DNA from 3 places in the Thermoanaerobacter siderophilus SR4 genome. Region 3 is predicted to be linked to each of the others. Evidence: riboswitches for the same ligand, from Rfam matches in the RefSeq annotation. Region 3 holds a riboswitch; each other region holds the start of a gene.
The links. Region 3 has a riboswitch for thiamine pyrophosphate ahead of thiC (phosphomethylpyrimidine synthase ThiC). Riboswitches for the same ligand answer to the same signal wherever they lie in the genome.
Positions count from the first base shown of each region.

Region 1 (7,421 bases), 370 kb from region 3:
CTCTTTTATGGCCTGTTCCTATTTATCCATGGGCTTTCCCATAACCTTTGATTAAATTATCTTATGATAACATTAAAAAACATTATAGGGATGTTAATTTTATGTTAAATTTTTTCTTACAAAATATTATACCATTATTTTGGCTATCCATTGAAAAAAATAAAAAGGGGAAATACCCCTTTAAGCAATTGCTTTCTTTTTAATTTCCTCGATAGCATTTCTAACTTGAGGAATTAGTGAAACTGCAAAACATATTGCCACTTCTACACCTATTATGCTTCCATTAACTAAAAGTGAATAAACTATAGGACTCATTCCTTTTGGCGCATAGCTTGCAAAAAAGAATACTCCGGATAAAAAGTGAGAGAAAAATCGTCCAAATCCGCCGACTAAAATTCCCAAACTCAGGTTTTTTCTAAAAAAGCCAGCAAGTCCTAATGCACCAAAAGCCAAAGGATAGTCGAGAAGTACTTGCACCCATTGGACTATAAAGGGGTCTTGAATAAGTTGCAAAAGTCCATATGCCATGCCAACAATCACACCAGGACCTGGTCCATAATAATACGCAAATATAAAAAGTGGAAGCATGCTGGCAGGCGTTATGGAACCACCCTGTGGCCAGTGGTAAAACCTTATATATGACAGCACAAAAGAAATAGCAATTGAAAGTGCTCCGTAGACAAGCATCTTTGTGTCAAATTTGACACTTCTTCGCATCAGATATAAAAGAAAAGCTGCCAATAAAATTGCCAATATAACTGATAAGGTCACTGGTTTTATTTTGGCAAAATCAGAAAATATACTTATAATGTAGGACATAATAAAAAACACCTCCATGATATTTAGAGGCTATGTTCGCTGAAAAAAATACCGCGAAATGCGGTATTTTTGAGCCGCATTCCCTACGGAGGCATTACCCTCATCAGGTTCCAAGGGTTTGGCATCAATGCCATCTCAGCCATTAAGGCTCCCCCAGCGGACATAACCACCTATTTTGTTTTCACCTTTAATTTATCATTTTCTGTAGTCTGTGTCAAGAATAATTATCAAATGCGGATGGCCAAGCTTTGTAGGTTGCTGACGTTTTGCACACACATCAAATGGTATTAACTTGCCATCTCTTCCTCTTTTTCAAACTGACTGTTATAGAGACTTGCATAAAAACCGCCTTTGGCAAGAAGCTCTTCGTGGGTACCTTGCTCTATAATATCTCCATGGTTCATGACAAGTATCAAGTCAGCATCCCTTATCGTAGAAAGCCTATGAGCGATTATAAAGCTTGTGCGTCCTTTCATAAGGTAATCCATCGCTTTTTGTATTTGTATTTCTGTAAGGGTATCTACAGAGCTTGTAGCCTCATCGAGTATGAGAATTTTGGGATCTTTCAAAATAGCTCTTGCTATAGTTAGTAACTGCTTTTGCCCTTGAGAAATATTTGTGGTCTCTTCATTTAATACCATGTTATAGCCCCCTGGCAATGTCCTTACAAAACTGTCAACATGAGCTGCCTTAGCAGCTTTTATAACTTCCTCATCAGTAGCATCGAGACGGCCATATCTTATATTGTCCATAATAGTACCATTGTAAAGCCAAGTATCCTGAAGCACCATGCCAAAAAGTGAACGCAAATCTTCTCTCGTAAAATCTCTTATATCATGCCCGTCAATCAAAATAGCTCCTTCATTCACATCGTAAAAGCGCATTAAAAGTTTCACTATAGTAGTCTTTCCTGCACCAGTAGGACCGACAATTGCAACTTTTTGTCCTGCCTTAATAGAAGCAGAAAAGTTATTTATCACCATTTTATCAGGTCTATATCCAAAACGAACATTTCTAAACTCCACATTCCCTTTTATATCTTCAATTTTTACAGGCTGTGGATTATCTGGAACTTCCTCTTCTTCCTCCAAAAACTCAAATACTCTTTCTGCACAGGCAGCAGTTTGTTGCAGTATATTGGAAATATTTGCAATCTGAGCAATAGGCTGTGTAAAAGATCGGATGTACTGTATAAACGCCTGAATATCCCCCACTTCTATTGCATTTTTTATGACCAACCAACTACCCAAAACTGTAACCGCCACATAACCCAAGTTTCCTATTACATTCATAAGTGGCATCATAATACCTGTCAAAAACTGTGACTTCCAAGCTGCTCCGTACAAAGTGTTATTTAATACATCAAACTTTTCAATGCTCTTTTTCTCTCCATTAAAAGCCTTTACTATATTATGGCCTCCATATACTTCCTCCACATGACCATTTACATGCCCTAAATAATCCTGCTGCTCTCTAAAATACATTTGTGAATGTTTGACAATAAAGGCAATTACCAAAGAAGACAAAGGAATTATCAAAAGCGCCACTAAAGTCATAAGCCAGTTTATGGTAAACATCATAATCAAAACGCCTACTACTGTCGTCACAGAAGTGATTATCTGAGTCAAGCTTTGATTGAGAGTCTGAGTAATTGTATCCACGTCATTTGTAATACGTGACAATATTTCCCCTTGATTTGTGCTTTCAAAATATTTCAAAGGCAGGCGGTTAATTTTTTCAGAAATTTCTTTTCTAAATCTATAGGTAACTTTCATCGCAACCCCAGACATTATCCATCCTTGCAGGTATCCGAATAAAGCACTTAAACCATATAAGCCTATGAGAATTAGAATTATCTTTCCTACATATTCAAAGTCTATGCCACTGCCTTGCCCTGTTATTTTATTCATTACACCTTCAAAAATTTTGGTTATGGCTTTACTGAGTATTTTAGGACCCGCAATGGAGAAGGAAGCACTAAGAGCTGCTAATATAAATACACTTATTATAGAAATTTTATAAGCTGATAAATATTTTATCAACTTTTTCATTGTGCCTTTAAAATCTCGCGCTTTTTCTCCACCGCGAACCATGCCATGGGGACCGCCTCCCATTCCTGGCCCGCGAAGTCTGGGCATCTGTTTGGGGTCTATTCTTCTATTTTCACTCATGCCAATTCCTCCTCCGACAGCTGTGATAAAGCTATTTCTCTGTAAGTTTGACAGTTTTTAAGTAGGTCTTTGTGTTTCCCTATGCCCACAATTTTACCTTCTTCAAGCACTATTATTTGGTCTGCATGCAAAAGAGTTGACACCCTTTGTGACACCATTATAACAGTGCTTGATTTTTAGCCTTTCTCTTAAGGCTTTCCTTAAAGCTGACTCTGTTTTGAAGTCAAGAGCTGAAAAACTTTCATCAAAAATGTATATTTCAGGCTTTTTAACAAGAGCACGAGCAATGGAAAGCCTCTGCTTTTGCCCTCCTGAAACGTTTGTTCCTCCTTGTGCAATCTCTGAATCAAATTTCTTGGTCTTTTCATTTATAAATTCCATTGCTTGTGCAATTTCTGCTGCTTCTTTTACTTCCTCGTCCGTAGCCTGGTCATTTCCGTATTTCAAATTTGATTTAATTGTACCACTGAAAAGCCAACTTTTTTGGGGTACATATCCTATTCTGCTGCGTAAATCTTCCTGCCTTACCTCTCTTACATCTACACCATCAACCAAAACCTGTCCTTCTGTCACATCGTAAAATCTCAAGATCAAATTCACTAAGGTACTCTTTCCAGAACCTGTTCTTCCTATTATGCCTACTGTCTGCCCTGGCAAAACCTTGAAGTTTATATCCTTTAAAGCGTATTCTTCAGCACCTGGATATTTAAAAGATACATTCCTAAATTCTACAGTTCCAGCCATATTTTCATTAAATTGTTTTGGATTTTCTGGGTCTTTTATAGAAGGCTCTGTAGCCAAAACCTCAGCAATACGCTCTGCCGATACTGATGCTCTTGGTATCATTATAAACAGCATTGAGAACATCAAAAATGCAAAGATAATCTGTATAGCGTATTGCATAAATGCCATCATGTCTCCAACTTGCATGCTGGAATTTTGGATTTGGTGAGCTCCTACCCATATTATCAAAAGAGTAATTCCATTCATCACAAGCATCATAGATGGAAATATAAATGCCATAGCACGATTTACAAAAAGCCCTACTTTTGTAATATCTTGATTAGCTTTGTCAAAGCGCTCTTCTTCAAATTTTTGATTATTAAAAGCTCTTACCACCATTATTCCTGACAAATTTTCACGAGTAACTAAGTTTAATCTATCAATCAATTTTTGCATTAGCATAAACTTGGGCATCGCAATGGAGTACAATGCTGATATTATACCTAAAAGTACTATTACTGCTAAAGCTATAATCCAAGACATTGAAACACTTTTGCTAAGTGCTCTAAATACACCACCTATACCCATTATAGGCGCATAAAACACCATTCTTATCATAATTACAAGAAGCATTTGTATTTGTGTAATATCATTTGTAGTTCTTGTTATCAAAGAAGCCGTAGAAAATTTGTCAAATTCAGCATTAGAGAAGCTCTCTACTCTTGCAAATAAATCTCTTCTCAAATCTCTCGCTACTCCAGCTGCCACTTTTGATGCAAAAAATGCTACCATAATAGTGCTTAATGCACTCAGTCCAGTTATCAATAGCATTATAAGGCCAGTATGAAGAATGTAATCAGTTTGAATTTTGTCTGTATTTATGCCAATTGCCTTGTATTCTTCTTTTACAGCCATTGTTGCAGCTTGTATAACCATATTGTCACCTAAAGAAGCAAACTTTTTGTTCATTTCATCTCTTATTTGAATAAGTTGCTCTTCTGGCAGTTGAGACATCATAGCAAAGAGGTCTACATTTGCCGGTATTTTCTTTCCATTAAATTCTATACTTCCGTTTTTTGCACTGGCTTTAGCTTTTTCCACACCTGTAACAGCTAAAAAGGCTTTCCCCATAGGTAAATTTATTTTGTCAATTTCTGATTTATCTACGCTTTTAAGGACATATACAGGCTCTTTTGAAAGAATAGGATATTTTTTTACATATTTATCATAATCAGGACTGGATTTGTCTACTAATGTATAATCTTTTAAAATCTCTTCCTTTTCTTCAGGTGTAACAAATAGCAAAAGTTTATCCATTTCGCTTTTCCTTATAGCCTCAGGCACTGCATTTACTATGCCACCTTGCTGTATTCCATTGTTAACTATCTTGGACATATAGTCAGGCAATGACAAATCACTCATTGCTTGAACAAATATAAAGAACACTGCTAAAAAAATCAACAGAATATAGGGTTTTAAATATTTCGCCAGTTTTACCATACCAACACCTTCTCCTCCTAAAAATTTGCCTCGATTTCTTTTGTGAGAACTACTTCTTTTTAAATTTCTACTTCCTCAACTTATTTACTTAATTTTGTTATACTTCCTCACTATAAATCATGTTGTTTTTCCAATATTTTTTTCAGTGCTTCTAATCCTTCAATTATTTTATTAAGGTCTTGTGGGCTTGCTCTACTTATTAATTTTTCAAACTTCTCTTCAGCTTCTTTGAAATGTTTTTGAAAAGTATCTTTAAACTTAGGAGTCACACTGACATAAACAACTCTTCTATCTTCAGTGCTTCTCGTCCTCTCTACCAAGCCTTGCTTTTCTAACCTGTCAATAATGCCAGAAACAGTGCTATTGGAAAGCCCTAATCTCTGACTTAAGTCACTTACTTTCATTTCACCATAACGGGCTAAAATGCCCATAAGCATTCCTTGTGGTCCTGTAATGTCAAAATCTTTGCATTCGTATTTCATAGAATGCTTTATAATATTCATTATTTGTTTTAAAAGCTTAAGTATTTTCAATCCGTTGTTTATCTCTTCCATTTTCACCACCGCATTTTAAATTATTTCGCACACGAATATTTTGTATTCAAATATTTCTGATACAAAATATATTGTACTCTTCTCATAATAGTATGTCAAGATTTCTTAAAGCTTTTCAAAAAAATAAAATAAAAAAACCGCTAATAAAATTAAAAGCGGTTTTACATATTAGAAAAAATCTCTAACACTGCCTCCAGTTCATAAGTATTTACAACATCTTTTGCTTCAAGCCACCCCTTTCTTGCAATACCAATGCCATACTTTACATCTTCCAACCCTTCTACACTGTGGGCATCCGGACATATGGCAAATTTTACACCTTTATCTTTTGCATATTTTATATATCTCCAGTCAAGGTCTAATCTATAGGGGCTGGCATTTATCTCAATTATTTTGCCGTATTCTTTTGCCGCGTCAATTACTTGATAGACGTCAATTTCATAGCTGTCTCTTGCCAGTAAAAGTCTTCCAGTCAAATGGCCTATTATCTTTGTGTATTTATTTTTAATGGCGTTTATCACTCTTTTTGTCATCTCTTCTTTAGTCATTCTAAAATGAGAATGTATAGAAGCTATAACCAAATCGAATCTTTTTAAAATTTCTTCGTCGTAGTCTAATGACCCATCCGGCAAAATATCCGATTCAATACCTTTTAATATGACTATATCATCGTATTTTTTGTTTAACTCTTCTATTTCTTCCCACTGTTTCAATAGCATTTCCTCTGCCAATCCACCGGCATAAAAAGCAGATTTACTGTGGTCAGTAATCGCTATGTATTTATATCCTAGCTTTCTCGCTCTCTCTACCATATCAACAAGAGAATTTCTACCGTCGCTATAAGTAGTGTGTACATGAAATACGCCTTTTAAATCTTTTTCTTCTATCAAGGCAGGTATTTCTCCTCTTTCTGCCGCCTCAATTTCTCCCATGTTCTCTCTAAGCTCTGGAGGAATATAAGACAAATTAAGTTTATTAAAAATTTCCTCTTCAGAGCTGCATTTAATAAGGACATCCCCTTTAAAAAGCCCGTATTCGTTCATTTTTATGCCCATCTCTTTTGCTCTATGCCTCATAGCTGTGTTGTGTTCTTTACTTCCTGTAAAATGGTGAAGAGCATAAGGGAATTCCTCATCTTTTACTACTCTTAAATCTGCATTTATTCCTGAGTTTAGTGTTACGCTTGTCTTTGTATCCCCTTTTGCTATCACATCCCGTACCTCTTCATAGGAAGCAAACAAGTCCATAAGTTTTTCGGGATTATCAGAAGTAGCCAGTATGTCAATGTCTTTTACGATTTCCTTTTTGCGCCTTAGACTTCCCGCAATCTCACATCTTATAGTAAGCCCTGTCCCTTCCAAATACTCTTTAAGCTTGACTGCTTCTTGATAGGCTTCAAAATATAGGTGCTGTCCTGTAAACTGCTTTATAAACTGTATTCCTTCAAAAATCTTCTTCTGTGTTTTTTCACCAAAACCAGGAAGGTCCACAAGCCTATTTTCAACACAGGCGTATTCTAATTCGCCAATTGTCGTAATCCCCAGTTTTTCATGCAATGTCTTTATCTTTTTAGGGCCTAATCCCGGGATTTTTAACATCTCTATGAGGCCCGGAGGCACTGATTCCTTTAATTTTTCATAATACTCAAGCCTTC
Region 1 is NZ_CM001486.1:1,044,704-1,052,124, forward strand. It holds gene thiT (energy-coupled thiamine transporter ThiT) at 181-819, opposite strand; TPP riboswitch at 882-984, opposite strand; gene THESIDRAFT1_RS05140 (ABC transporter ATP-binding protein) at 1,107-2,990, opposite strand; partial or broken gene THESIDRAFT1_RS05145 (ABC transporter ATP-binding protein) at 2,987-5,213, opposite strand; gene THESIDRAFT1_RS05150 (MarR family winged helix-turn-helix transcriptional regulator) at 5,324-5,767, opposite strand; gene polX (DNA polymerase/3'-5' exonuclease PolX) at 5,929-7,421, opposite strand, start outside.
Region 1: another riboswitch for thiamine pyrophosphate. It lies ahead of thiT (energy-coupled thiamine transporter ThiT); the one in region 3 lies ahead of thiC (phosphomethylpyrimidine synthase ThiC).

Region 2 (12,316 bases), 1.0 Mb from region 3:
CGTTCCGCCGTAGGATTCCAAAAAGTTACGTTTCATTTGTCGTTAATCATGATAATAGCATTGGGGGAGTATTAGAACGCTCTCATACTGACATTATCGCAGAATACTTTTAATATGACAATATCACAGAATAATAACACATTTTTCTTTTTACTTATTGACAATGCAAAGAAAAATAAGTATAATTAAAGTAACAAGTAAATAGAAAAAAAGGCAAAGGCGCCTTTAGAAAAAAGGTGCCTTTGCCTTTTTTAATTATTAGCCATCAAATTTAAATTTCCATCAAACTTTATACCAAATATTATCCCCTAAAAAACCTTTTTAAAATATGCAGACCATTTTTATTATACCACAAATTAATTCAAATTTGAAAAAAGGGGCACAAGGAGGTGAAAATGGTTACTAATAGGACGTCCCTAATGTATACTGAATATTTTAAGAAAAATAGAGAAAAATGAGAAAATTGTAGATATGCTTTATAAAATGATTATAATTGATAGCCAGCAGAATTTGCAGTGTATTTGCACCCTTTTAAAAAGGAGAGGGGTGTAGCAGGACAGGTTATGTGCTTATAGCAAAAATGTAAGACTATTTTAAAAAAACATGAAATTTTAAAGGAGGATGGTAAGCCGTGCGTAAAGGCTTTGTTAGGGGAGTAGCGGCAGGTTTATTATCGTTTTTACTTTTATTTGCTTCGGCGTGTGGAAATAAGTCTGAGAGTAGCGATGTTATAAAAATTGGAGCAAACTTAGAGCTGTCGGGAAATGTTGCCACATTGGGTCAATCAGGCTTAAATGGAATTATGTTAGCAGTAGATGAAATTAATAATGCTGGCGGAGTTCTTGGTAAAAAGATTGAAATAGTCAAGTATGACAATAAGTCTGATAATACAGAAGCCGCTTCGGTTGCGACTCGGTTAATTACCCAAGATAAAGTAGTTGCTATTATTGGTTCGATGACTTCTGGCAATACCCTATCTTATGTTAATATTGCCGAAACTAATAAAGTTCCTGTGATCTCGCCCTCGGCAACTAACCCTGATGTTACAGTAGATCCTAAAACAGGCAAGGTAAGGGAGTATATTTTCCGGACTTGCTTTATAGATCCTTTCCAGGGGACGGCAATGGCGAAGTTCGTTTTAAATGAATTAAAGCTTAAAAAAGTTGCTGTTTTAAAAGATAATACAGCTCCTTATTCGGTGGGTTTAGCTAAGTTTTTTGTAGAAGCTTTCAAAGCTGGCGGTGGCGAAATTTTAGCTGATGAAAATTACACTAGCCAAGATCAGGATTTTCGCTCGGTATTAACCAAGATTAAAAATTTAAAGCCTGAATTTATTTATGTACCTGGTTATTACGAGCAAGTGGGCCAAATTGTAAAGCAAGCACGTGAGCTTGGTATTAATGTTCCTATGGGCGGTGGTGATGGCTGGGATTCGCCAAAACTTGTTGAAATTGCTGGTGCAGCTGCGCTTAATAACACCTTTATTACCAATCACTATTCGTCTTTAATGCCTGACCAAAAAGTTCAGGACTTTGTTAAAAAGTATAAGGAAAAATACAGCAGCGAACCGGATGCAATGGCTGCAGTAGGTTATGATACGGTACTTGTTTTAGTTGATGCCATTAAACGGGCTGGTGAAGCTACACCCGAAAAAATCAAAGAAGCTTTAAAGACCACCAAGAATGTAGAAGGAGTTACTGCCAAAATCTCCTTAGATGAAAATCACAATGCTGTTAAAGGCTTAGTGATTTTGGAATACAAAGACGGTAAGCAAACCTATAAAGCTTACGTAAATCCTTAAAAGATTAAAGGGGGGGAATATTCCTCCCCTAAAGAAAATGAATTTAATTAGGTTAGAGGTGGTTAATATGATGGAATTTATCCAGCAGTTAATAAATGGAATATCAGTAGGAAGTATTTACGCTTTAATTGCGTTAGGATACACTATGGTTTATGGTATTATAAAACTCATCAATTTTGCCCATGGCGATGTTTACATGCTTGGTGCCTTTGCAGGACTATATGCGACCTTGGTTTTAAAAATGTCTTTTGTTCCAGCGTTAATTTTTTCCATGATTGTGTGTGCTATTTTAGGCATTATTATCGAAAGATTGGCATATCGTCCTTTAAGAAACTCACCTAAAATTGTAATTTTAATTACTGCAATAGGCGTTTCCCTTCTTTTAGAATATACCACGATGTTTTTCCTGGGTCCACAGCCTCGAGCATTTCCGGAGGTTTTTAAAGAGGTTTCGTATTCATTACTTGGCGGAAAGGTTACCATATCAAATAGGGAAATTTTAATTATTGCGGTCACGGTTATCTTAATGATTTTACTACAGTATATAGTTCATAATACGAAAATTGGAAAAGCAATGCGGGCAGTTTCTTATGACATGCAAGCTGCTCGTTTAATGGGAATAAATGTGGATACGACAATATCCATCACCTTTGCTCTTGGTTCAGCTTTAGCTGCGGCAGCAGGGGTACTGGTAGGGATATATTACAATAAAGTATTTCCCTTAATGGGAATTATGTTTGGTTTAAAAGCCTTTGTTTCAGCGGTTTTAGGAGGAATAGGAATTATACCTGGAGCAATGACCGGAGGGCTTATTTTAGGGATTACCGAGTCCTTAGTAAGTGGGTACGGCAGTTCTTTATATCGGGATCCTGTAGCTTTTGTGATTTTGATTATTATCCTATTAGTTAAACCTTCTGGCTTATTTGGGAAAAACGTTCGGGAGAAAGTGTAGGTGTTACAGAATGCTGAAAAATTGGTTTACAAAGGAAAATCTTGCAGTAACGTTGTTGCTAGTAGTGCTTATGGTAGGAGTTCAGGTTTTGTATTCAGCAGAAATCATTAGTCCTTTTGTGATGTTAAACTTAATTATTATCGCAATCAATATTATTCTTGCAGTAAGTTTAAATTTAGTGGTTGGTTTTACGGGACAATTTTCTATTGGCCATGCGGGATTTATGGCATTAGGTGCTTATGCGTCGGCTATTATGTCTTTAAATTTTAATGCCCCTTTTATTGTATCCTTGTTAGTTGGAGCAATAGTGGCGGGTATTGGCGGTATTATAATTGGCATACCTACCTTGCGTTTAAGAGGCGATTACTTGGCTATTGCTACTTTAGGACTGGCTGAAATAATCCGGGGGGTAATAACAAATATTGATTATTTAGGTGGAGCTTACGGTTTAATGGGGATACCACAGAGGACTAATTGGCTGTGGGCTTTTGGGTGCATGCTGGTTACAGTTTTAGTTATCAAAAACTTTGTTCAATCCAGCCACGGTCGGGCGTGTATTTCAGTTCGAGAAAATGAAATTGCGGCGGAAGCCATGGGAATAAATACCACGAAATATAAAGTTATAGCTTTCACTATGGGTTCATTTTTTGCTGGAATTGGCGGGGCACTCCTTGCTCATTATATTACCTTTATTGAACCAAATGCTTTTAACTTTTTAAAATCCTTTGATATACTTGTGATGGTAGTTTTAGGAGGACAGGGGAGCCTCACCGGTTCAGTGGTAGCGGCAATTGTACTAACGTTAATTTCTACATTTTTACAGAGTTTAGCAGAACTGCGACTTATAATTTATGCCATAATCTTAATCTTGGTGATGTTATTTAGACCCCAGGGACTTCTTGGAACCCATGAGTTATCCTTTAAGCTTTTGCAGAGAAAGAGAGGTGTAAGTCATGGCAGCCATTCTGCAGACGCATAGCGTGGGGATTAGTTTTGGAGGATTAAAAGCAGTTCAGGATTTAAATCTTACCTTAAATGAAGGAGATTTAGTTGGGTTAATCGGACCAAACGGTGCAGGTAAAACGACGGTTTTTAACCTTTTAACCGGGATTTACCTTCCAACCACTGGTGATATAATCTTTAAAGGCGAAAGCATAGTAGGGTTAAAGCCTTACCAAATTGCTGCTAAAGGCATAACCCGTACTTTCCAAAACATTCGTTTGTTTGGCGAACTTTCGGTTTTAGAGAATGTTTTAATTGCCAGGCACTTGCATGTTCCATATAATATGATGCATGCTATATTCCGTCTTGGGAAGTTTTACCGTGGAGAAAAAGAAATGCGGGATGAAGCTTATGAGCTATTAAAAATCATGAACTTAGCTCATAAGGCAGAAGAAAAGGCCAAAAACTTACCTTACGGAGAACAGCGCCGATTAGAAATTGCCCGGGCGTTGGCTACTCACCCTTCCTTATTACTTTTAGACGAACCAGCAGCAGGCATGAACCCTCGAGAAACGACGGAGTTAATGGAATTAATTGGCTTTATCCGGAGTAAGTTTAACGTGACTATTTTACTCATTGAGCACGATATGCATTTGGTAATGAACATTTGCGAGCAGATTTACGTCTTGGACTATGGAGTTAATATTGCTCACGGGACGCCTGAAGAAATTAAAAACAACCCTCGGGTTATTGAAGCATATTTAGGAGAGGGGGCGTACCTATGAGCGGGAAGGAAGTATTAAGAATTGAAGAGTTAAATGTATTTTACGGGGCCATTCATGCTTTAAAAGGAATATCGCTTACCGTAAACGAAGGAGAAATAGTAACCTTAATCGGGGCAAATGGTGCGGGGAAAAGCACTACTTTAAATACAATTTGTGGATTGGTCAAGCCTAAATCAGGAAAAATAATTTTTGAAGGTAAGGATATTACTGGTAAAACTGCTCATGACATTGTAAAAATGGGTATAAGCCAGGTGCCTGAGGGCCGACGGGTTTTTGCTAACATGTCAGTATTGGAAAACTTGGAGTTAGGTGCTTATCTTTTAAAAGATAAAGCAGAATTTAAACGCAGGCTTACCAGGGTTTTTGAACGGTTTCCGCGGCTTGCGGAAAGAAAGGGACAACTGGCCGGCTCTTTATCTGGCGGAGAACAACAAATGTTAGCGATGGGGCGAGCATTAATGTCAGCACCTAGACTTATGCTTTTAGATGAACCTTCAATGGGCTTAGCCCCCCTGTTGGTTAAAGAAATTTTTGCGATCATTAAAGAACTAAACGAGCAAGGAACTACTATTCTTTTAGTAGAACAAAATGCACATATGGCTCTTTCTATTGCTCATAAAGGCTATGTATTAGAAACAGGAAAAATTGTGTTATCTGGCCCCGCCTGGGAGCTGGCGGAAAACCCGCAGGTAAAAGAAGCTTATCTCGGGGGGTAAAGGAAGTTAGATAAGGCATTTTACTCGTCAGATTAAAGGCGAGCCCTCTGCTTTTATACATAAAGAGTTTGGTTCGTCATGATATTATTTTTATCAAGAAATTTACATTATAATAAAATTTTGAAAGTTTGCTCTAGGAATTTACAGTAGGCATTTAGTATAAGTACTCTATTTTTTTATAGGTTGGTTCTTAACCAATTCAACATTTATTATACAGCCTTAAAAATAAAAAATATAATCTTACAATGAAACAAAGGCGTTTCATTTGTATGAGTATGCCTTTGTTTTATTTTCTTAATATTTTATGCTTTAATTAATCATTATTTTATCTACGTAAGAAAATGGCATTTTAGTTCTTATAATGCCATCTGGTTGTGGCAAGACTAGAGGATGGAAGACTACATCACTAGAAGATTCGGTTAAAGGAGGTGAAAGGGTGAATCGCACTCATTTTGAAAAAGAATTAGAAGAACTTCATTATGACGTATTAAAAATGGGTAGCCTTGTAGAAGAGGCGATAGCAAACGCCATTGCTTCTTTAGTAAACCATGATACAGAATTAGCTCAAAAGGTCATCGATGGTGATGACAGAATAGACAAAATGGAAGTAAAAATTGACAATAAATGTGCAAAGATTATTGTAACCCAGCAGCCAATTGCAAGGGATTTGAGAATAGTTTTGACAGGGCTTAAAATTGTTACAGACTTAGAAAGAATGGCAGACTATGCAGTAGATATAGCAAAAACTACTTTGAGGATTGCTCATCAAAAATATACAAAACCATTGATAGATATTCCTAGAATGGCTGAAATCGTAAGAGAAATGGTAAAAATGTCATTGGATTCTTATGTTCACCAGGATTTAGACCTTGCAAGAACGATTGGCGAAAAAGATGATATAGTAGACGCTCTTTACAAACAAGTATTTAGGGAACCATTAACTGATATGATAGAAGACCTAAGAAACATCGACCAAGCGAGTCAGTTTTTGTTTGTAGCTCGTTATCTTGAGAGAATTGCTGATCATGCTACTAATATATGTGAATGGGTAATTTTCTTAGATACAGGAGAGCATATAGATTTAAATTAAAAATATTAATTTGGTGTATTTTGGTTTTCATTTTTATACATTTTTTAATAGCTTCAATAGGAATTCCTCCTGTAAATTGTTGATATGGAGTGTATTAAAGCAATAAAGTTCCATATTTTCATCAGCTGTTATTTAAAATACCTATGGTAGCTACTTTACTTTGCTTCCATTCAAAAGTTATCTACCTGCCATTAAATATAATGATACACCTTCAAAGCTTCAAAATTAGCATGTTAATGCTTATAATTCTAAATTTTAGCAATGCTTTGCAAAATCAATTTTCCTTTTTATAGCTGCACATCTTCCCTGGTTAAGGATAGCAGGTATTTTATATTTATGTACATGGCATTTGAAATCGCGGTAAAATCATATGCCTCTTCTTGCAACATTGCCATTGCAGGTGATGCTCCAAAACTCAAAAGTGCGTTTGCATTATCATTCATCACAACATAATTTGTGATGACATGTATAAGTGGCACTTTCCCTTTTACGAGTTCAAAAGTTTTACAATTTCATCAATCATAAAATTTTCTCTTTTCTTTTAAAAAAAGTTTGTGTTACAGTATAAATTACAGCAGTCAAAAATATTGTTGTTATGGTGGGAGTTAGATACCATTTTAATAATGAAGTACCGTTATATACCATGTAATTATACGTAATAATTCCAATGATAGATGATACAACTGCAGGAATATTAAGGTACCCACTTTCTTCATATTTTAATATAAAGAAGCCTACAAAAACTACTGTGTATACTGGAATAAATACACTACCGATAGCATATAAAAAGTTTTGATATTTATCAATTGGGAATAAATATGCTGCTATGATACCTATCAGCGAATAAATTATTAATAGCTCTTTTTTACTGAGCCTTGTTTTAATAACTGCCATTGTAGATATCGCAGCAGAGTATACATCCATAAAAGTAGTCGTCACTGTTGATAAAAGTATTATTAGCAATGGTACAAACCCAGTTTTTATTGATGCAAAATATGAAATTATATCTTTTCCTTCCGTTTTCAATGAAACAAAAAGACCTATAAAATACATAAAACAGCTTGCAATAAAATAACCTAAAAATGTATATATAAAGCTAGATTTTCTATTTTCACTGTTGATCGTATAATCTCCTACTAAAGGCAGCCATGATACAGGCATAGCAACGGCAAGTTCGATTGCATCTACAAAACTTATATTACCTGTTGGTGTTAAAATTTTCCCGCCCTTTAAAAATACTACAACACCAATAGTCAATATAAACAACAATATTACTGCAATGTTATTTACCCAGTATGCTTCACTTTCAAAAAATAGTGACCATAATAAAACAGATATGCCTACAAAAAGTATTCCTACACCAACAGACATACCAATGGCACCATTAAAAGCTTTTGCTGATTGTATAATCATGACTGCTGTCCATCCAATCAATTGTAGAATGTTTAGTGCTCCTAAAAAAATTGTACCTTTATTGCCCAAAACAACTTTTGTTGATTTTATTGCTGGCAACTTAAGGATGTATGACATAAGCCCCCCAAGCGAGAAAAATAATGTACCAATGATATGGCCTATTAAAATAGCCAACAAGCCTTTAGTTAAACCTAGAGGTGCAAATAGCGAACCTGTATAGATTTCAGCAATTGAGATTGCTGCACCTGCCCATATTAGAAAAAGGGTAAAATTTTTAATTTTCATGATTCACACCCGCCTTTCTAAAGTAAGTTTATGAGATAAATTTCTTATATTTTACTAAAACCAATACCACTACATATCCTATAACCGAGCCTATTGTACTGGAAAGCGAAAATGGAATGACAAACATAAAAGCCGAACCGGAACTTCCAAGTATATACTTAGCTATAGGATAAGAAAGCAAAGCCCCTATAATGCCTGTACCTATAACTTCTCCTATAGAGGCAAAATAAAATTTACGTGTAAATCTATAAAGATATCCAGCAATGAACGCACCAACCATTCCTCCTGGAAATGCCAAAAGCGATCCAACACCAAGGATGTTCCTCAAAAGTCCTATAATAAAAGCTACTTCTAACGCTCCCCAAGGGCCCAAAAAAACTGCTGAAATAACATTAATAGCATGTTGAACAGGTGTAACTTTGGCAGCACCTACACTAAACCATACATATTGAGAAGCAAAGGTGCCTATAGCAATAATAAGTGCCATAAAAACCATACGATGTATTTTATTCATACTCCACCTTCTTATCTTTTTCTATTATCTCCGGCGTGAGATTATATATCTCATCAAAAAATGTCACTTTAAAACTGCCGGGCCCTTTGACATTGCTGCTTTGAGCGGCTCTTTCACCTGCTATTCCAAAAGCTACAAAAGCTTCTACTGTAGCTGCAAAATAATCTTCACATACTCCGCAGAAGCTCGCTACTACAGAGGTAAGCATACAACCTGTGCCAGTAACAGTGCCCATCATAGGATGCCCATTTTTTACATACGCAATTCTTTTTCCATCAGTAATTATGTCAGTAACACCTGACACTGCTACTACAACGTTGTACGCGTTTGCTAAATCTTTTGCAGCTTCAGAAATATCATCTGCTCCGCTTTGAGATTCTACACCGCGTATCTTCCCACCTTTGCCTGCAAGTATTGAAATCTCAGCACTATTCCCTTTTATCACAGAAATTTTTACCTCTTCTAATATCTTTTTTGAGCTTTGTGTCCTAAGCTTCGTAGCTCCCGCTCCAACAGGGTCTAATATAACTGGTACTTTAAGTCTATTTGCAGCCTTTCCTGCCTTTATCATCGCTTCTACTTGTTCATTTGTAAGAGTGCCTATATTTAAAACTAAAGCATCTGCTGCACTTACCATTTCTTCTACTTCTTCCAAGGCATGTGCCATGACTGGCAATGCTCCTATAGCCAGTGTTATATTAGCACAATCATTGACAGTAACTATATTTGTAATATGGTGAACTAAAGGTTTTTTCTCTCTTAAAATTTTCAACAATTCTTTTTTCATTTCAAATTCCTCCTATCGTTTATCGCTTTTGCTATAACCTCCAAAAGTTTTCTTGTATTGTTTTCTATATCCCCATAAAATACAGCTGAAACTGAAGATATCCCGTCTACTCCCGACTTTAACATGACTTCATAAGCATTATCTTTTGTTATACCTCCTATTGCAACTACGGGAATAGTGACTGCCTCTTTTATCTTTTTCAGCCCTTCTATTCCAATAGCTTCCGCCTCCGGCTTTGTAGGAGTCTTAAACACCGCTCCCACTCCTAAATAATCCGCTCCATCTCTTTGTGCTTTTAAAGCTTCTTCCACTGTCCTCGCTGATACCCCTACTATTTTATCATGACCTATTACTTTTCTTACAACATCTGCCGGCAAATCCTCCTGTCCAACGTGAACTCCATCTGCATCTACTGCCAAAGCTATATCCACTCTGTCGTTAATAATGAGAGGGATTCTATTTCTTTTTGTCACTTCTTTAACTTTGAGAGCAATTTCATAAAATTCCCTACTTGATATGTCTTTTTCTCTCAGTTGAATTACTGTTGCACCGCCTTTTATTGCTAATTCTACTGCGTCAGCAATATCCATATCCTTTATGTAAGACCTATCCGTTATAGCATAAAGGGTTAAGTCCATATCTCACACCTTCCTTATTTCTATATTCCAAAAATGGTTAGTGGGACCTACTCCATGCCCTATGGCCAACGAATGTTTTATAGCCCCTGTAATGTATGACTTCGCTCTTTTTATTGACTCAACTAAATCATAGCCTAAAGCGATATTGGCAGCTATAGCTGAGGAAAATGTGCAGCCTGTACCATGCGTGTTTTTAGTATCGATTCTCTCTGATGTAATTTCATAAAACTCTTTTCCATCGAAAAATACATCTAAAGCATCTCCTGTAAGATGTCCACCTTTTACCACCACTGTTTTTGCACCAAAATCTAAAATTCTTTTAGCTGCCTCTTTCATGTCATACACACTTTTGATTTCCCTTCCAATTAGCTCTCCTGCCTCCATAAGATTTGGCGTAACTACAAGGCTTAAAGGAATCAGTTCCTCTTTCAAAGCCTCCACTGCTTCCGGCTTCAATAAATAGCTTCCACTTTTTGAAATCATAACAGGGTCCAACACAATATTTTTTACATTGTAATCTTTTAACCCTTTTGCAACCATTTTAATTATGTCTTCATTAGACACCATACCTATCTTCACTGCATCTGGATATAAATCCTCAAAAATTGCCTTCATCTGCAAATACACCATATCAGGACTTATATCCTCAATTCCCAAAACCCCCATTGTATTTTGCGCTGTTATTGAAGTAATGACACTCATGCCGTATACTCCATGGGCTGAAAAAGTCTTTAAATCTGCCTGTATACCTGCTCCTCCCCCAGAGTCAGAGCCGGCAATAGTAAGGGCTAATTTCATAAAAACACCTCCAAATAATAAAATAAGCCCACCTGTGAGGTGAGCATTTTTACAAATGTTTTAAAAAGCATGCTTCCCTACGCAGGCATTACCCTGACAGGTTCAAAGGGTCGGGAACGAATCCCCTCTCAGCCACTTTTTGGCTCCCCTAGCACTTGTCATATTTAGTTTTAAGTAAATTGCTTAAACTAATTATACCACAAACGCAAAAGAATTCAACAATTATTTTGAAAATGATATCAATATTTAATGAGTTAAGTTATAAATTCCCCTTTTTCTGATAAAATTTAAGTGTTAACAAAAAAACATAAAATTACTGCCCTTAGCTCATTTTTGTAAGCTAAGGGCTCTCCTCAATTTCTCAGTCTTCATTTCTTATTTATCAAAAAGATATCCTATTTGAACTTGTTGTGCTATTGTTTGTCCTTCGCTGTCTGCAAAGATTAAAATTTCTTTGCCTTCAACATGGTTAAAATAATAACTATACTGTTCTTGTTCATTGCCTATTGTCTATCTGCTTGCTGTGAAATTTTTAAATTAAATTTTAGAAAGATTCTTCATAAATCTTGGCAATAACAGCTTCAGTTGCTTCCACTGGTGCATTAGAAAGCAATCCGTCCAGCGAAGGCGTAGTTTTAGCAAGCCTTACCAGAGTCGGAATATCCTCTTTTGTGAATCCAAAGTCCGAAAGTTTTTGGGTGCATCCTACATTAAAGAGCCATTCTTCAACCTTTTTAGCTACATATTCTGCTTCAGCAGGCAGACCTTTTAGCCCAGGCACTATAGGACTATATACTTCAGCCAGAACTTCTGCAACAGATGGATAAATAGCCTTTACCACCGCAGGCAGTATAGCACCAAGTCCAAGACCATGAGCTATCTCGGGTTTTACTGCACTCAGAGGATGCTCTAGCGCATGGGTAAGGTGCAAAAGGCCATTGTCAAAAGAAATACCAGCTAAAGCAGAAGCGTAAAGCAAATAGTATCTGGCCACAAGGTTTTCAGGGTCATTTACAGCAGCGGGTAGGTAACGAACTATCAGCCTCACTGTTTCTTTTGCCATTAGGACGCTGTAAGGTGACGCTACAAGAGTGGTAGCAGCTTCGGTAACGTGGTTTAAAGCATCTATAGTAACCGCTATTGTCTGTCTTTTGTCAAGCTTTGTCATAAGGGAAGGGTCATCTATGGCATACATAGGATACAGGCAATCATAAGCAATTGCAGGCTTATAATTTTTTTCTGGGATTGTAGCCACCGCAAATCTGTCTACTTCGGTACCAGTACCATGAGTAAGGTTTATAGCTATAATAGGAGCAGCTTTTTCAGGTATGAATTTCTGTTCATAAAGTTCTCTTGCATTTTTATCAGTGTATTCCAGCAGTACAGCCACACTTTTCGCGGTATCTATAGGGCTGCCACCGCCAATGCCGATAACAGCTTTTGCCCCGGTTTCCCGGCCGATTTTGGCCGCCTCATCGATCATGTCAACAGTAGGATTGGGCCCAACTTTGTCATAAAGTGAATATTTGAATCCGAGTGTCTCAAGAGCCGGTTTTACCACATCCCAGGCCCCACTGGCTTTATAGGAACCTTTA
Region 2 is NZ_CM001486.1:1,685,561-1,697,876, reverse strand. It holds gene THESIDRAFT1_RS08320 (hypothetical protein) at 1-36, opposite strand, end outside; gene THESIDRAFT1_RS08315 (ABC transporter substrate-binding protein) at 632-1,801, shown strand; gene THESIDRAFT1_RS08310 (branched-chain amino acid ABC transporter permease) at 1,869-2,753, shown strand; gene THESIDRAFT1_RS08305 (branched-chain amino acid ABC transporter permease) at 2,764-3,732, shown strand; gene THESIDRAFT1_RS08300 (ABC transporter ATP-binding protein) at 3,707-4,480, shown strand; gene THESIDRAFT1_RS08295 (ABC transporter ATP-binding protein) at 4,477-5,196, shown strand; gene phoU (phosphate signaling complex protein PhoU) at 5,633-6,286, shown strand; gene THESIDRAFT1_RS08285 (hydroxyethylthiazole kinase) at 6,574-6,765, opposite strand; gene cytX (putative hydroxymethylpyrimidine transporter CytX) at 6,806-7,984, opposite strand; gene thiW (energy coupling factor transporter S component ThiW) at 8,013-8,498, opposite strand; gene thiM (hydroxyethylthiazole kinase) at 8,491-9,285, opposite strand; gene thiE (thiamine phosphate synthase) at 9,282-9,923, opposite strand; gene thiD (bifunctional hydroxymethylpyrimidine kinase/phosphomethylpyrimidine kinase) at 9,927-10,721, opposite strand; TPP riboswitch at 10,779-10,881, opposite strand; gene THESIDRAFT1_RS08255 (iron-containing alcohol dehydrogenase) at 11,266-12,316, opposite strand, start outside.
Region 2: another riboswitch for thiamine pyrophosphate. It lies ahead of thiD (bifunctional hydroxymethylpyrimidine kinase/phosphomethylpyrimidine kinase); the one in region 3 lies ahead of thiC (phosphomethylpyrimidine synthase ThiC).

Region 3 (12,316 bases):
TCCTTGCTGTAGGGTCTTTTCTAAACATTCCCTCTCCTGAGCAAGGAGCATCTACCAAAATTTTATCAAAATATCCTTCAAATGCGGTAGCCAACTTTTCAGGAGTTTCATTTGTTATGACAATATTTCTTATTCCCATTCTTTCTACATTTTCCACCAGTGCTTTTATTCTTTTTTTATCTATTTCATTAGCAACAATTATTCCTTCATCGCCAATTTTCGTAGCTATGTGGGTGGTTTTACCTCCCGGCGCTGCACTTACATCGAGAATCTTTTCCCCTGGTTTAGGGTCTAACACCTCCACAACTGCCATCGCTGTCGGCTCTTGAATATAGTAAAGTCCTAAAATATGGTACAAATGGTTGCCCGCCTTTTCTTCTTTATCATAATAAAACCCAGTTGGGCACCAAGGAATTGGGGTTATCTCAAAAGGAACAATTTTTTTAAACTCTTCTACACCGATTTTTAATGTATTCACTCTTAAGCCTTTTTGAGGCTTTTTGTCGTATTCCTTTAAAAAATCTTCATACTCTTCTTTAAGTAATTGCTCCATTCTCTTCAAAAACTCTTTTTTTACTGTAATTTTCATCTTATTACTACCCCTATCTTATTGATTGAATAATATACTGACAACTAATCTTTTAGATTACTAATAACTTTCCCATTATTTTCAGCTGATAATAATATTTTATCCAAAATAACCTGGTCTTTGTAGGCTTCCTCAAAAGTGGGTGTCTCACTAAATACAATTTTATCCTCTACTATATTTGTAAAAAAATTTATAAGGCTTGCCATGTGTAAATCTACCATCCATCCAAGAGAATACTTTTCTGTAGGATATATTGACTCCACATACTCGCTAAATTTGCTTTTTTTATCGTAATCGCCAATTATTTGGATATTATCTTGCTTTTTATATAATACAGCATAACGAGGATGTTTTGTAGATATTTTTATTGAGCCCTTTGTACCGTATATTTCAAATCGAGTCTCCTCCTCAAGGTCGGCAGATATCCTTGAGGCTTCGATACTTCCCCATCCTCCATTTTTCATTTCTATTTCTACATTTGTCCAGTCATCTACATCCACTTCTTCATAAATTTCAGAGCCTTTGGATACAGGCCTTTTTTTAAAATATGTCTTAGAATTTGATCTTAAAGACTTTATTTCTCCCATCATAAATCTTACTGCATCCACAAGGTGTATCCCCATGTCAACTATTGCTCCACCACCAGAAGTAGCTTTTTTCATTTTCCAGGACATAGGCCTTTTAGGATCCATATAGCCCGAATGAAGCATCAACGCCTTAAAATTTAAAATTTCACCTATCTCTCCATTTTTTATCATGTCCCTTGCCTGGTTTACAGCGGGCATAAACCTGTACATTAAAGCTGTTTGATGTATTATCCTTTTTTCTTTTGCCTTTTCCATTATTTCATAGGCTTCTTTGCCGTTAACTCCCATTGGCTTCTCAAGATATAATGGAATGCCTTTTTCTATCACTTTCATCGCCTGTTCATAATGAAGGTAATTAGGGGTACATATGTCGACAGCATCAAGGCCGCCCTCTTCCAGCATTTCTTCAATACTTTTTACACCTTTTTCAAAAAAATGTGGTATATCTTCTATGTTATTCTTGTACACAGGTCCAAGTTTCACTTCAAAAGGAAGGTTTTTAAATATTAAAGGCATTGAAAAACAAGCTATAGAATGGATTGTCCCAATAAAGCCAAGCCCTATAAAGCCAAGTTTTATTTCTTTTTTTGACATCCAAATCACCTCTTTATAAAATTACGATATATTTTAATTATAACATTAATAAAGCATAAAAAAGAACAACCCCTTTTAAAAGGGACTGTTCTTTTACAATTATACACAAACCATTTCTTTATTGTATGTTTCTTCTATAAAATCCGAAATAATAGGTCCAATCTTATCTATATCCACCAAAAAAGAGTCATGACCTTGCATTGAAGATATTTCTTCAAATTTGCCACACCCTCCTGAAGCATTAAGTTTTTTAATGAAATCCCTCATGTACTTAGAAGGAAAAATCATATCTGTATCTATCCCTATCATAAGTATTTCCGCTTTAATCCTTTTAAGTGCCATCTTCAAAGAACCATAAGGCTTCGTAATGTCATGTTCATTCATAGCCCATAAAATATATAAATATGAATTTGCATCAAACCTGTTTATAAAAGACAAACCATGATAGTTGAGGTAATTTTCCACTTCAAAATTGTTTTCATCTCTTAACCTATCAAATCTATAGTCAAATAAATCACCACTTTTGTAGGTTATCATTCCCAGCATTCTGGCAGTGCTCAATCCTTTATCAGGTTTATGGGGCTTATCATAGTAATCACCGCCGTAAAAATGTGGGTCATTTAGTATGCATTGTATTCCTACATGATTATACGCAATATTAAGAGGAGTAAGCTTATAATCAGCAGCTATGACAATAGATTTATCCACTAAATCCGGGTATGTCACTGCCCACTCTAAAGCCTGCATTCCTCCCATAGACCCTCCAATAGCGACTTTTATCCGGTCTATGCCAAGATAATCTAGAAGAAGTTTCTGCACTCTCACCATGTCTCTTATATTAATTTTTGGAAACCTAAGCCCATATGGTTTCCCTGTTTTAGGGTCTATAGAAGAAGGTCCTGTCGTTCCATAACAACTGCCGAGAAAGTTAGAGCATATGACAAAATACTTATCTGTATCAATATATTTACCGGGGCCAATTAAAGGGTCCCACCAGCCCACGTTATTTTTCCCAGGATTCACACCTGCTGCATGGGCACTGCCACTTAAAGCATGTTCCACAAGTATCACGTTATTTTTTTCTTTATTTAATTTCCCATAAGTTTCATAAACAATAGTAACTTCATCAAAGCTATACCCACTTTCTGTAGTGAATATATTTTTCCCTTTTAGTGTAACCTTTTTTTCCTCAACTATCATCTGCATCAACCTTTCCTTATCTATTTTTGCGATGCATAAAGGGCATTATCAAGGTCTTCTAATATATCTTCTATATCTTCTAGCCCTACAGAAAGTCTTATCATATCCTCCGTAACACCAGAAGCTAACTGTTCTTCTTTTGATAACTGCTGATGGGTCGTGCTGGCTGGATGTATAACCAAAGACTTTGCATCCCCTATATTAGCAAGATGAGTAAATAATTTTAAACTCTCTATAAACTTAATGCCTGCTTTTAATCCACCTTTTATGCCAAAAGTCAAAACTCCTCCTTGCCCTCTTGGCAAATACTTTTGTGCCAAAGCATAATAGGGACTTGATTTAAGTCCTGGATAATTCACCCACGAAACGTAGGGATGAGAAGCTAAAAACTCTGCAACTTTTAAAGCATTTTGACTGTGCCTTTCCATCCTAAGAGATAGAGTCTCTAATCCTTGTGCGAATAAAAATGCATTAAATGGACTCAAAGCAGTACCCAAATCCCTTAAAAGTTGCACCCTCGCTTTTACAATATAAGCTGCTTCGCCTACATCTTTTACATACCTTATACCATGATAACTTGGATCTGGTTCTGTAAGTTCTGGAAACTTTCCATTGTCCCAATTAAATTTTCCAGAATCTACTATAACTCCACCTATAGAAGTCCCATGTCCACCTATAAATTTAGTCGCCGAATGTACCACTATATCAGCCCCAAACTCGATAGGCCGTGCAAGGTAAGGAGTTGCAAAAGTATTATCTACAATGAGAGGAATTCCTGCAGTGTGGGCAATTTCTGCTATTTTTTCAATGTCAGCCACGTCAATCTTTGGATTGCCAATAGTCTCAACGTACAAAGCTTTTGTGTTATCTGTTATTTGACTTTTAAAGTTTTCAGGATTGCTGGGGTCCACAAACTTAAAATTTATACCAAACTTTTTCAAAGTAGTCGCAAAAAGATTATAAGTCCCTCCATAAAGATTGGTAGAAGATACAATCTCGTCTCCTACTCCTGCGATATTAGTAACTGCCAGCGTTATAGCTGCTTGACCTGAAGATACAGCAAGGGCACCTACCCCACCTTCTAATGCAGCTATTCTCTTTTCAAAAACGTCAACTGTGGGGTTCATCATTCGAGTATATATATACCCTTCTTCTTTTAAGGCAAAGAGGTCTGCAGCGTGCTCAGTACTTTTAAAAGCAAAGGAAGAAGTTTGATATATAGGAAGGGCTACAGCTCCCGTAGTTGGGTCAGGCTCCCACCCTTCATGAATTGCCAAAGTTGAAAAACCATATTTTTTAGACATACTTTTAACTCCTTTCACAAAATTTTTTTAAATCACTTCTACAAAATCCTCAAATTTACTTACTTCTTCTGTTATATCCTCTTGCAAAACTTTAAAAATAGTTTTTATCTCGGTTATTTTTTCTAATTTTTCTGTAAATGTCTCAACACTTTTCTTCATTTTAACAATAGCTGTAAATGTGCCGTTTTCATAGGAAGATTCCACAATTGATACTTTTTGTTCTTTTAAAAACTTTAAAACTTTTTTCAAACCTAAAATATTTTCTTTATGAGTTTCAAGCCTTATATAAAAAGTATCTGTAAAACTTCCCTGACGAATTGGAAGAAAGTTTATCCTCTTATTATCTTTGATATCATAGTTTAACAATATATCAATTAAATCTGCCACTACAGCATCCCCTGTAGGAAGTTCTCCAGCACCTTTTCCTACAAAAACATATTCACCAAAACTATCCCCTCTAAGTATGATAGCATTATTTACGTCGTTTATCCTTGACAAAATATTATTTTCTTCGACTAAAACTGGTTCCACTCCTGCAAAGATGCCATCTTTGACTTTTTTGCCCCAGGCAAATAATTTTATTTTATATCCCCACTTATTGATGTAATTTAAATCTTGAGTCGTGATTTCGTCTATTCCTTTTCTGGTTATAGAATTTACTGGCACGTTTATATTGAACACTTTCCTCATTAATATAGCAAGTTTATAAAGGGCATCAAAGCCTTTTACGTCATAATCGGGATTTGCTTCTGCATATCCTAATTGCTGGGCTTCTTTAAGTGCTTCTTTATACCTTCTACCTTCAGTAGTCATTTTGGTGAGAATATAATTAGTAGTGCCATTTATTATACCGCCTACAAAATCTATTTCATCTGTAATTTTTAATCTATCAATTTGATGCAGTATAGGTATAGCCCCACCTACACTTGCCTCACATTTTAGAAATACTCTATTCTTTTCTGCTATTTCATTTAATTCTTCTCCATGCTTAGCTATCAATTCTTTATTTGCAGTGATTACATGCTTCCCTGAAGACAAAGCCTCCTTCACATATTCGTAAGCTGGAGAAATACCTCCTATTGCTTCAATGACTATTTTTATCTCTTTATCTTTCAAAATTTCTTCAGCATTTTGGGTAAGTAGTCCTTCTACCTTCACTTTCCTTGGCTTATTGAGATTTTTCACGAGTATCTTCTTTATCTCAGGATAAACCCCTGTACTCTCCCTTATATGACCTCCTCTTGAAGTTATCAATTTATATACTCCTGTTCCTACTGTTCCAAGTCCTAATAATCCGATTTTTATTTTCATGTCACACCTCCAAATAAATTTTTAGGCCCTCTTCTCAATGAGAAGAGGGCCTAATAATCCGCCACTCCTCTCATCTCTCAGGTTAGACACCCTAACCTGCAGGATTTGGCACCAGACGCATATAAATGCCGGTTGCCGGGTTTCATCGGGCCAGTCCCTCCACCACTCTTGATAAGAGGTTTGTGTGTAATATATTCAATTTTGCATGTTGTAATCTATGTTATCACTTTGAAACTGTAAAGTCAAGAACTTTTTTTGTACTCTTTCTTAAATTTTTTCTAAATTTTAATATACGCCGATTTTTTTTAGTGGTATAATATTATTGTATAATATTTATACTCTATCGATTATAAAAATTTAATATTTGCCACATGGGGTGCCGGCGTAACCGGCTGAGAAAAAGGTGTTGCCTTTTAACCCATCGAACCTGTTAGGTTAGTACCTGCGTAGGGATGTGGTCATCTGCCATGGCTATAATCCCCATGGTTTATTTATTTTTTAAGGAGGTTTTTATTATGACACAATTGGAATACGCCCTTTCAGGCATTGTCACAAAAGAGATGAAAATAGTCGCAGAGTATGAAGGAGTAGACGAAGAATTTATTTTAGAAGGAGTTAAAAAAGGAGAAATAGTAATACCATCAAACATCAACCACAAAAACCTCATTCCCAAAGGCATAGGAAGGGGTTTATCGACAAAAGTAAATGCCAATATAGGAACCTCTGATGCATACCCTGAAATTGAAAAAGAAATTGAAAAATTAAATGTTGCTGTAAAAGCTGGAGCAGATGCGGTAATGGATTTAAGCACAGGGGGCGACATTAACCAATCTCGTAGAAAAATACTTGAAAATTCCCCTGTCCCTGTAGGAACTGTCCCTATGTATCAAGCAGCTGTAGAATCTATATCCAAATACGGTAGCATTGTAGCTATGCCTGAAGAATTTATTTTTGAAGTTATAGAAGAACAAGCAAAAGACGGGGTTGATTTTATTACAGTCCACTGTGGTCTAACATTTGAATCATTGAAAAAGCTTAAAGACAACGGCCGAGTGATGGATATAGTAAGCCGCGGTGGCTCCTTTACAATTGCTTGGATGCTCCATAACAACAAAGAAAATCCTTTGTATAAACATTTTGATAGACTCCTTGATATTGCTAAAAAATATGACATAACTCTAAGCTTAGGAGATGGACTGCGTCCAGGTTGTCTTGAAGATGCTACAGACGCAGCACAAATTCAAGAACTTATAATCCTTGGCGAATTGGTAAAGAAATCTCGAGAGGCAGGAGTTCAAGTTATGGTAGAAGGACCCGGGCATGTGCCAATTGACCAAATTGAAGCAAATGTAAAACTTCAAAAACAACTTTGTCACAACGCTCCTTTTTATGTGCTTGGCCCTATTGTGACTGATATAGCTCCTGGTTATGACCACATAACTTCAGCAATCGGAGGAGCAATTGCAGCAGCTTCTGGTGCTGATTTCCTTTGCTATGTTACACCCGCTGAACATCTCGGACTTCCAGACAAAGAAGATGTCAAAGAAGGCGTTATTGCAGCAAAAATAGCTGCCCATGCTGCAGATATCGCAAAAGGCGTAAAAGGTGCTAAAGAAAAAGATTTAACTATGGCTAGAGCTAGAAAAGCCTTAAACTGGGATGACCAAATAAAGCTTTCTATAGACCCTGATAAAGCTTTTAAATATCGCGTCAATAAAAACATATCTACAGCCAAAACTTGCAGTATGTGCGGAAAATTCTGCGCTATGAAAATTGTCAGTGAGTACCTTGGAACTTCAACTATGACTTGCTAATACCTTTGCCTTATTTACATTCCCCCCTTGATTTTCTTTGCTAATTTCTGCTATAATAGAGGAAAACATCAAGGGGGTATTTTTTATGGAAAAGTGGCAGTGCACAGTATGCGGGTACATCTATGATCCAGAAGAAGGAGACCCATCACAAGGAATTGAACCAGGAACTCCTTTTGAAGAATTGCCTGATGATTGGGTCTGCCCGGACTGTGGAGTAGGAAAAGATATGTTTGAAAAAATGTGAGGGAGCAATTGCTCTCTCTTTTTATTGATTTTTAATAAGATTCATATTATTATAGTTGTATGAAATCATTATGCTCAAACAAAGATATAATCAAACTGTGGAGGGCGTGTAAATTTAATGAGTGAAGGTTTTAGGAGGTTAACTCCTGAAGAAGCTTTAGAAATTATAAAAAAGCAACAGCGAGGAAAATTAAAAATATTCTTAGGATATGCTCCTGGTGTTGGAAAAACTTATGCAATGCTCAATGAAGGCAACAGGCGTCTTAAAAGAGGTCAAGATGTAGTAATAGGTTATGTGGAAACTCATGGAAGAAAAGAGACAGAAGCACAAATAGGAAATTTAGAAATAATCCCGCGAAAAAAAATTGAATACCACGGCATGATATTAGAAGAAATGGATACCGACGCCATAATTGCTCGTAAACCAGAAGTAGTTTTGATAGATGAATTGGCACATACGAATGCGCCTGGCTCTAAGCACAAAAAAAGATATGAAGATGTGGAAGAAATTTTACGCCATGGAATAAATGTAATTACAACACTTAACATCCAACATTTAGAAAGTTTAAATGACGTTATTCAACAAATCACAGGTGTTGCTGTAAGAGAAACAATCCCTGACAGCATAGTCGATAGCGCAGATGAAATTGTTGCTGTAGATTTGACTCCTGATGCTTTGCTTAATCGATTAAAAAGAGGAGATATTTATCCAGTAAGCAAAGTCGATGAGTGTCTATCTAACTTTTTTAGAAAGGGAAATTTAAATGCTTTAAGAGAGTTAATGCTAAGACTTACCGCCGAAGAAGTAGATATAGAATTAGAAGAATATATGAAAGAGCATGGAATAACTGATACATGGGAAACAAATGAAAAAATAATGGTGTGTATAACACCAAATCCACTATCTAAAAAGCTTATAAGAAGGGGTGCAAGGAGAGCAAGAAGATTCAAATGTGATTGGGTAGTAGTGTATGTAAACTGTACACATTTTCTTGCACCTAAACTTACTGAAAAAGATAAAGAAGTTTTAGAAAGCCATTTTATGTTAGCAAAACAATTAGGAGCAGAAGTCTACACATTGACAGGAAAAAGCGTGTCTGATGAGCTTTTAAAATTTGCAAAGCAAATGCACATTACACAAATAATAATAGGGCATTCTCAAAGGTCAAGACTGCAAACCTTTTTTAGAGGTTCTACTGTTATAAAGTTAATTAAAAAAGCAAAAAATATAGAAATTCACGTAATACCTTATAAATAACTTCTTCATTACTAAAAGGAGCAGTGAAAAATGGAAAACAAATTTAGAATCTCACTTATAACTTTTTTGTTAATTTTAGCCATAACCATGACAATGGTATTAGTTTTTCACCAACCTCCCTATATACCGCTTTTTATAAGCTATATAATAACCTTTGCTATTGTTTTGATAAACGGTTTTTCGCCTCAAGAACTTATCAATATGTCAATTAAAGGAATTAAAAAAGGTATAAACGTGATGATTATACTCCTTTTGATAGGAGCCCTCGTTGCCTTGTGGAAACAGAATGGAACCCTTCCTGCTCTTATTTACTACGCCTCCCACTTTTTAAAACCACAAGCTTTTTTGTTGGTGTCTTTTATCACAACCTCTATTATCTCAATGATTTTAGGTACAGCTGTAGGAACCGCTAGTACTATTGGAATAGTAATAATGGGACTAGCCCATGGCTTTGGCTATTCTCTTCCAATAGTTGCTGGTGCAGTAATATCCGGTTCTTTTATAGGAGATAGGACTTCTCCCCTTGCAGGAAATGTTATTCTTCTGTCAGATATGGGAGAAATTGAACAATACAATGTACTTAAATCTCTTTTTAAAACCGCGATTCCTACTTTTGTATTAACTGGTTTATTGTACTATCTTTTAAGTCTTCACATTAATATTTCTTCGCCGCACACCTTTGACAATCTTGCAGCTATAATTTTGAAAAATTATAAAATAAACTTTTTCTTGTTTTTAGCTCCTATAATGATTATAACGTTGGCTTTTTTCAGGATTTCTACAAAGATAAATCTTTCAATTGCTGTCCTTCTCTCCTACTTTGTCTCTTTACTAAATGGTTATAACCCTATAGATTCTTTAAAAGTCATTATGTTGGGAAATATATCTAATATTCCAGAATTTAAATCTATCTTTTCAGGAGGAGGTATGATTTCAATCTTCCCAATGATAGGAGTAGTAACCTTTGCTACCGCTCTTTCTGGAATATTAGAAGGAACAGGAATTATAAAAGCAGTTTTTAGAAAAGCCCAAAAAATTAAAAACCCTAAAATTGCCTATTTGGTCACAATGTTATTAAGCACTTTAATGGCAGTAATAACTTGCAATCAAGCTCTTTCTGTAATTTTACCTTCCCGCATAATGTTAGACGTATTTAGAAATCTTAACGTAAAAAGTGATATGATGGTAAGAGCAATAGCAGATTCAGGCATGATACTTGCCGGGATAATACCTTGGAATTTAGCAGCAATGCTTCCTTCTGCAGTTTTAGGAGTAAAAGTCATTGACTATCTTCCCTATGCTTATTTAAATCTATTATTCCCTATATTATCAATACTTATCGTGTTTATAGAAAGTAATAAACAATATAGCAATGCTACAATAGAAGAATTTTAAAAAAGCAGGATTTTATTCCTGCTTTTATATCGCATATTTTAAGTTTGTATAATAAGGTAGCCCTTCTACCATAGGGACCTTCACTTCTCCTTGTATAAGGGGTCTTGCATAATCAAAAAATTCTTCAGTGACATAATTACCTTCTTCATTTATCCAATTTAAAGGCACTTTTTTCTCCTTGTTACACACTTTATCAACATCTACAATATCCGTTTTAACAGTGTATTGGTAATTTCTTTCTCTTACAAGGCTTATCATTTTCCCGGTTTCACCACATAACGCATACTTTACTGCTTCCCTCCCCAACATTTCAGCTTCTTCAAAATCCACTTTAGATGCCAAGTGCATTGCACATCTTTGCGTTACACCAAGTCTGGTCATTTTGACACGTTTATATATTTTCTCTTTTACAAGCTTTTCTATATAGTCTCCTACTCCTCCCAGTTGAGGATGACCAAAAGCATCTTTATGATAAGCATTTTCTTTTCTTCCAATGTAATTCCCTTTTTCATCCATAAGTCCTTCTGATACAGTTATAAAGACATTGCCATATTCCTTATAAGCTTTATTTACATCCTCTAAAAATCTTTCCTCATTAAAAGGTATCTCAGGAAGATAAATAAGTTGTTTCAAATGGGGCAATCTTTCTTTAACCAAAGCAGAAGAAGCGGTAAGCCAACCTGCATTTCTGCCCATCACTTCGAGTACGTTAATTGTCTTAGTCTCATACACTTCCGCATCTAAAGCAAGTTCTAAAGTAGTTGTGGCTATATATTTTGCCGCACTTCCAAAACCAGGAGAATGATCTGTAAACATCAAATCGTTATCAATAGTCTTAGGAATTCCAATTACATTTATTTCAAAACCTATTTCTCTTGTATATTTACTGATTTTGTCAACGGCATCCATAGAATCATTGCCACCTATGTAGAAAAAATATTTAATGTTGTATTTCTTAAAAATTTCTATTAACTTTTTGTATTCCTCTTCATCCTCTAAATAGTCTTTTAACCTATATCGGCACGACCCTAATGCAGCCGCAGGGCTAAATCTCATTTGTTTTATTCTTTCATAGGGAATATCAAATATGTCAATAATATTGCCTTTTATTATACCTTCTATGCCGTTTATCCCACCATAAACTTTGCCAATTTTCTCCGAGCGTGAAGCTTCCATTATAGCTCCATACAGACTGGAGTTAATAACAGCTGTAGGACCACCCGATTGTGCTATAAGACAATTGCTTTTAGTATACATAATATACCCCCATTGTGATATTCTATTATAAATTATAAAGTAATTCAGATATATTATATCACAAAAAGAAATATAATAATAATTTTTGATAAAATTTTATCAACCATTCTTGCAAAAAGCAAAAAAATATAGCAAAATTATAATAAATAACGCATTCATCTTAAAAATACGGAGGGAGACATTATGGATGTAATTGAATTAGCTGCTCATTTGATGGCATTATCAGCGAGAACAGCACCTAAAGCAACTGGAAAAGACTTTATAGAAACAAAAGTAATTACAGGTGAAGACCTCGTAAGGTTAAAAGAGGATATGATGAAATATGGCGAAGAATCCGGAAAGAAAAATTTTGACAGGGATGCAAAAAACGTCGCTAACTCCAGTGCAGTACTTTTAATTTCATTAAATAAACCAGAAAAAGTTGGACTAAATTGCGGCGCCTGCGGTTATAATCTTTGCACTAGTCTAAGGGATTTTAGAGAAGGTACAGAATTCGCAGGTCCCATATGTGCCTGGAGGCTCATCGACTTAGGAATAGCAGTAGGGTCTGCAGTTAAAACCGCCAGTCTCTTGAATGTGGATAATCGAGTTATGTATAGAATAGGTGTAAGTGCAAGAAGGTTAAAATTAATTGAAGGAGAAATTGTTATAGGCATTCCTCTTTCTGCTACAGGCAAAAACATATACTTTGATAGATAAAAAATGCCAGGTTAAATCCTGGCATTTTTTTAAAATGACTTAGCTGCTTTTACAATATCCTCCGC
Region 3 is NZ_CM001486.1:667,621-679,936, forward strand. It holds gene THESIDRAFT1_RS03135 (RsmB/NOP family class I SAM-dependent RNA methyltransferase) at 1-589, opposite strand, end outside; gene THESIDRAFT1_RS03140 (Gfo/Idh/MocA family protein) at 634-1,770, opposite strand; gene metX (homoserine O-acetyltransferase MetX) at 1,870-2,970, opposite strand; gene THESIDRAFT1_RS03150 (homocysteine synthase) at 2,991-4,274, opposite strand; gene THESIDRAFT1_RS03155 (homoserine dehydrogenase) at 4,302-5,585, opposite strand; SAM riboswitch class I at 5,653-5,763, opposite strand; TPP riboswitch at 5,948-6,055, shown strand; gene thiC (phosphomethylpyrimidine synthase ThiC) at 6,101-7,399, shown strand; gene rd (rubredoxin) at 7,485-7,643, shown strand; gene THESIDRAFT1_RS03170 (universal stress protein) at 7,761-8,900, shown strand; gene THESIDRAFT1_RS03175 (Na+/H+ antiporter NhaC family protein) at 8,931-10,295, shown strand; gene THESIDRAFT1_RS03180 (6-phosphofructokinase) at 10,320-11,552, opposite strand; gene THESIDRAFT1_RS03185 (ferredoxin domain-containing protein) at 11,736-12,251, shown strand; gene THESIDRAFT1_RS03190 (transketolase family protein) at 12,281-12,316, opposite strand, start outside.